Regions from separate parts of the Jejuibacter sp. L23 genome, predicted to be linked through region 1. Evidence: predicted binding sites of a transcription regulator. Region 1 holds the regulator's gene; the other holds the start of a gene.
What was found. Region 1 encodes PurR, which represses purine synthesis genes. Its sites were predicted from a motif close to CANGCAAACGTTTGCNTG; they were not measured.

Region 1 (3,134 bases):
CACCCCATCGGCGATAACGGGCAGCAGCCCCATGGGCGAAAATTCTGTTGTTCCTATACCAAATGCCCCAATGGCCAGCGCCAGTAAGGGGAAATTAAATTTCATTGTTATTTCTCCGGTAAATTCGGGAGACAGCTTCCGCCAGGGCGGAACTCACTGCTGCCGGAAATCGTCAGGCGGAGAATAATGACAGTCTGCGGGGGAAAGTTAAAGACGTGTTAAAAGCAAAAGGCTGTTGCGCAAATAGCAATAATAGAAAGGCCCGGATACGCAACGACGCGCATCCGGGTCGGGGATTAATGCAGTACGGCAGTCAGTGCGCCGCACACAATCACGCCGAGCGCGATAATAGTGGTGACCAGCGAGTATTTCAGTTCGGTACTCATGATTTTCTCCTGTGCTTTTTTCCATATTAGCGTAATGACTGATTCATTTTCCCACAAACGACCCTGAAAATCCTGTATCAAGTGGCCCTGAATGCAGATTTCCTCTTCCACTTTTAGCAAAGATAGGACAAAATCCCCGGCTAACGTGTTTTTACGCCGTCCGGTAATGCCCTCCTCCCGTCCAGTGTCGCTTCCCCGACATACCTGCAACCTGAAAAGTTGCGCCCCGGGATAAGTCCAGGCAAACGATTAACCGGCCGGTATTCAAGGAGACCAGGAAATGGCCGGGAGTGACGACTGATGGCAACAATCAAAGATGTGGCAAAGCGGGCAAACGTCTCCACCACTACGGTGTCGCATGTTATCAATAAAACCCGCTTTGTCGCGGAAGAGACCCGTAATGCGGTATGGGCCGCCATCAAAGAGCTGCACTACTCGCCCAGCGCCGTAGCCCGCAGCCTGAAAGTGAATCACACTAAAACCATCGGGCTGCTGGCCACCAGCAGTGAGGCCCCCTACTTTGCGGAAATTATCGAAGCCATAGAGAAAAGCTGCTTTGATAAGGGCTATACCCTGGTGCTGGGCAACGCCTGGAATAACCAGGAGAAACAGCGCGCCTACCTGTCGATGATGGCTCAGAAACGCGTCGACGGCCTGCTGGTAATGTGCTCGGAATATCCGGAACCGCTACTGGCGATGCTCGAAGAGTACCGCCATATCCCAATGGTGGTCATGGACTGGGGCGAAGCGAAAGCTGATTTCACCGACTCGGTCATCGATAACGCCTTCGAAGGCGGCTATATGGCGGGACGCTACCTGATTGAACGCGGCCATCGTGATATCGGCGCGATTCCCGGCTCCCCGCACCGCAATACCGGCGCGGGCCGTCTGGCAGGCTTTAAGAAGGCGCTGGAAGAAGCGCGCATCAAACTGAATGAAAAGTGGGTGGTGCAGGGAGACTTCGAGCCGGAATCCGGCTACCGCGCCATGCAACAGATTCTGTCTGCCGCCCAGCGCCCCACGGCAGTATTCTGCGGCGGCGATGTGATGGCGATGGGCGCCCTGTGTGCCGCCGATGAAATGGGGCTGCGGGTGCCCCAGGATATTTCGATTATCGGCTACGATAACGTGCGCAACTCCCGCTACTTTACCCCGGCGCTGACCACCATCCACCAGCCCAAGGACTCACTGGGGGAGACCGCCTTTAATATGCTGATTGACCGTATCGTCAATAAGCGCGAGCAGTCCCGCACCCTGGAGGTTCACCCGCGCCTGATTGAGCGCCGCTCGGTGGCCGATGGCCCGTTCCGCGACTATCGCCGCTAAGTACCACTATCGCCGCCAGGCACAGGGGAGCCCGCTCAACCGGGCTCCTTCAGCCACTCCGCATTCAGCGTTTCGCTATCCCCCAGATAATCCAGCAGCCAGCCCAGCACCGGTGAGTCTTCGTTCTGGCGCCAGCTCAGACAGCAGGCGGCATCAGGAAAGCGATTCTCCAGAGCCAGCGCTACCCACTGACCGCTTTTTATCCGCGGTTGCGCAACGTGGGCTGGTACCATGCCGACACAGAGCCCGGCATCCAGGCACTCTCTTGCCGTCTCCCAGTCCGGCACCACCATGCGCCGCTGGTTATCCAGCAGCCAGGTCGTACGCTTGGGGAGTGAGCGCGAGGTATCTTCCAGGACCAGCGACGGCCAGCGTCGCAGTCGTTCATCATCCAGCGCCCCCTCCGCTACCGCCAGCGGATGACCGGACGCCACCACGCAATGCCAGCGCAGCATCCCCATATCCCGAAAGGCGTAACGGCCACCAACCGGTACTGCCCGGGTGGCGCCGATCGCCAGCTCTACGCGCCCGTCCTCCAGCGCGTCCCATACGCCGTTAAACACTTCACGAGAAACCCGCAGCTCCACATCGGGGAAATGGCGGTAGAAATCCAGCACCAGTTGGCGGGTACGCGCCGGTTTAACGATGTTATCCACGGCGATGGAGAGCTGCCCGCGCCAGCCGTTGGCAATCTGCTGGCAGCGCTGACGGGTGGAGAGCATTTTTTTGATAACCTCCCGTCCTTCGCGCAGAAAAAAGGCCCCGGCCTCCGTCAGTTCGACATCTCGATGGCGGCGCACGAACAGCGGAACCGCCAGCCACGCCTCTAACTGACGTACCGTATAACTGACCGCCGAAGGCACCCGGTGCAGCTCCTGGGCTGCCGAACTAAAGCTGCCGTTGCGGGCAACAGCATCCACCACTTCCAGTGAGTATTCCGACCACATATCTGCCTGCAAAAAATTTGAATGCAACAGGCAAATATTAGCGTTTCACAAGCAATGATGCACTCCTTACACTGCGCCCATTCCCTGCATTCACCCAAAAAAGATCTTAGAGAGAAATCATGCAACCTGGAAAAGGATTTATGGTCTGGCTGGCCGGTCTGAGCATTATCGGCTTTCTGGCCACCGATATGTATTTGCCGGCGTTTTCCGCCATGCAGCAGAGTCTGAACACCAGCCCTGGCGCTATTAGCGCCAGTCTGAGCCTGTTTCTGGCAGGTTTCGCGCTGGCGCAGCTGATCTGGGGACCGCTGTCGGACCGTTTTGGCCGCCGTCCGATACTACTGGCGGGGCTGGCGCTGTTCGCCTTCGGCTGTCTGGGAATGCTGTGGGTCAAGAGCGCGACCATGATGTTGGCACTGCGCTTTATTCAGGCGGTTGGGGTCTGTGCCGCCACCGTAAGCTGGCAGGCGCTGGT
Region 2 (3,134 bases), 2.2 Mb from region 1:
CGGTGATTAGCCCGTTTGCCTGCTCAAGACGCGCGCAGATATCCTTAAAGTTGAAAATATGGGGCCCCATTAGTACCGGAATGGCGTGGGCAGCAGGCTCCAGAGGATTATGACCGCCGCGCTCAACCAGAGAGCCGCCGACAAAAGCCATATCTGCAATGCCATAGAGCAACATCAGCTCGCCCATGCTATCGCCAATCACCACCTGGGTACTGCCGGATGGCACTTCACCAGAAGAACGGGTAATAAAGCTCAGACCCGCTTCTCGTACCAGATCAATGGCATCGGGGAAGCGTTCCGGATGGCGCGGTACCAGGATAAGCAGCAGATTGGGGTATTGCTTAAGCAACTGCTGATGAGCCGCCACGATAATGCTTTCTTCACCTTCGTGGGTGCTGGCGGCGATCCAGACCGGACGATGTGGAGCCCACTGGCGGCGTAAGGTAACGGATCTGGCGGCCATCTGCGGCGTGACGGAGATATCAAACTTCAGACTGCCGGTGATGGCAAGCTGTGAACGTTTGGCGCCAAGTTGAATAAAACGTTCACCGTCTTCTTCGTTCTGGGCGGCGATAAGCGTGATTCGACGCATTAGCGTACGCACAAAGCGCCCCAGTTTGGCATAACCTTTTGCCGAGCGTTCAGAAAGACGAGCGTTAGCAATAACCAGTGGGATCTGACGACGATGCAGTGCAGAAATCAGATTTGGCCACAGCTCGGTTTCCATAATCAGCACCAGCCGGGGATCGACCCGATCGAGAAAGCGGTTTAATGCATCTGGCAGATCGTAGGGCAGATAGACGTGCTGGACGTCGTCGCCGAAAGCGGAAAGCACGCGTTCAGAGCCGGTGGGAGTCATTGTTGTGACGGTAATCGGCAAGGAGGGGTGGCTATGGCGCAGGGCGCGAACCAGCGGAATTGCCGCCAGAGTTTCGCCAACCGAGACCGAATGCAGCATAATCCCGCCGCCTTTCAGCTCTTTATTATAGAAGCCGTAACGTTCTCCCCAGCGCTTGCGATAGGCTGGTGCCTTACGACCACGCAGCCAAAGCCGAATCCAGATTAGCGGTTGGATTAGGTAAAGCAGCGTCGTGTAAAGCAATTGGAGCATAGTACATTCTTGTGCTGGGAACTTGCAGGGGATTCTATGTATTTCACTCCGCCATTGCCATTACTTTCGCGGCATCCGGGAATTAGGCTGGAAGATTTATTAATTAACGCTTTGTTTTAAAAGATTTTTGTTGGGGGTATTCCGGCCCAATAGAAAGCGCATAAAACCGTTTGCCTGTCTCTTTTTGGTACTCTTCAGTGTCGTGACAGAAAATTCTTCATATCATTGAAATAAAGGGAAAATTAATTTATTCGCGCAAAAAACATTCAACTCGGCTTAATGCAGAGGAAGTGGTACACTAGCGAACTAAATTTAAGAAGCGGGTCAGTGAACAGGTAGCTGTAAAGCCTGGGGCGGTAGCGTGCCCTTTTGTTGCGACTGGCAGTGTCTGATTAGCTAAAGAGATGCTTGTGGAAAAGTCATTTAACAGAATTCTCATCATCAAAATGCGTTTTCATGGGGATATGCTGCTAACCACGCCGGTTATCAGCACGCTTAAGCGGCGTTACCCCGATGCGCAAATAGATGTTCTGCTCTACCAGGATACCATCCCGATTCTTTCAGAAAACCTGGAGATCCATGCCCTGTATGGCATGGCGAAAAAAGGGTCAGGTACCAAAGAGAAAATAAGTAATTTCCTGAGCCTGGTTAAGACACTGCGTGCCCGACGTTATGATCTGATCGTGAATTTGACCGATCAGTGGATGGTTTCGTTACTGGTGCGGTTATTGCCTGCCCCTGTGAAAATTTCGCAGAACTACTCCCATCGCCAGTCTTCTTTCTGGAAGAAGAGCTTTACGTATCTGGCGCCATTTAGCGGTCAGCATGTGGTGGAGCGTAACCTTTCTGTACTGGCGCCATTGGGCATCAGCGATGTTTGCCTTGATACCACGATGAGTTATCGATCTGAACACTGGGAAAAACTTCGTGCTCAACTGACAGAGCAGGACATCACCGGGCAATATGTGGTGATCCAGCCGACAGCCAGACAGCTGTTTAAATGCTGGGATGACGAGAAATTTTCTGAAGTAGTCGATGCGTTGCAACAGCGTGGTTATGCTGTGGTGCTGACCTGCGGGCCCGGGGAAGAGGATTTAGCTTGTGTCAGACGCATCGCCGAAGGATGCCAGCATAAGCCTGTGACGGCGCTGGCGGGTAAAACGCGATTCCCGGAACTGGCTGCGCTAATCGATCATGCCGCGCTCTTTATTGGTGTCGATTCTGCCCCGATGCATATTGCCGCGGCGGTAAAAACGCCGATCGTCTGTCTGTTTGGCGCCACCGACCATGTGTTCTGGCGCCCCTGGTCGGATAATGCGATCCAACTTTGGGCGGGAGATTATCAACCTATGCCGGAACGTAAGGATCGGGAGCGTAACAAAAAATATCTTTCCGTTATTCCGGCCCAGGATGTCATTGCCGCAGCGGATAAACTGCTGGCCGATATGCCGCAAGAGGCAACATCATGATTGTCGCCTTCTGTCTCTATAAATATTTTCCCTTTGGGGGCTTACAGCGCGACTTTCTGCGTATTGCTAACACGGTAGCGGCACGCGGCCACAAGGTTCGGGTTTACGTTCAGTCCTGGAGTGGCGAGAAGCCGGAAGCGCTTGAGATTATTCAGGTACCGGTGGCGTCCCGCACCAATCATGGGCGCAATACACAATACTATGAGTGGGTGCAGGCGCATTTGCAGCAGCATCCCGCAGATCGGGTAGTTGGCTTCAATAAAATGCCTGGGCTGGATGTCTACTATGCTGCCGATGTCTGCTACGCCGAAAAAGTGGAACGAGAGAAAGGTTTTTTCTATCGCCTGACCGGGCGCTACAGGCACTATATGGCGTTTGAGCGGGCCACCTTCCGCCAGGGGGCAAAGACCGCGCTGTTGATGTTAACGGATAAGCAGATTGCCGATTTCCGTCGCCATTATCATACCGAGCCGGAGCGTTTTCATATTCTGCCGCCGGGTATCTACCCGGATCGCAAATACAGCAATCAACCCGCGGGTGCCCGCAACGCGGCG

Region 2: a site for PurR is predicted at 1,271-1,288, ahead of rfaQ (lipopolysaccharide core heptosyltransferase RfaQ). Genes of this name have one in related genera too.

The regions. Positions count from the first base shown of each region.
Region 1 covers NZ_CP138199.1:2,336,945-2,340,078, reverse strand. The annotation lists gene SCU88_RS10770 (MFS transporter) at 1-105, opposite strand, end outside; gene SCU88_RS10765 (YnhF family membrane protein) at 297-386, opposite strand; gene purR (HTH-type transcriptional repressor PurR) at 687-1,712, shown strand; gene punR (DNA-binding transcriptional activator PunR) at 1,748-2,659, opposite strand; gene punC (purine nucleoside transporter PunC) at 2,779-3,134, shown strand, end outside.
Region 2 covers NZ_CP138199.1:89,592-92,725, forward strand. The annotation lists gene waaA (lipid IV(A) 3-deoxy-D-manno-octulosonic acid transferase) at 1-1,111, opposite strand, end outside; gene rfaQ (lipopolysaccharide core heptosyltransferase RfaQ) at 1,522-2,580, shown strand; gene SCU88_RS00415 (glycosyltransferase) at 2,577-3,134, shown strand, end outside.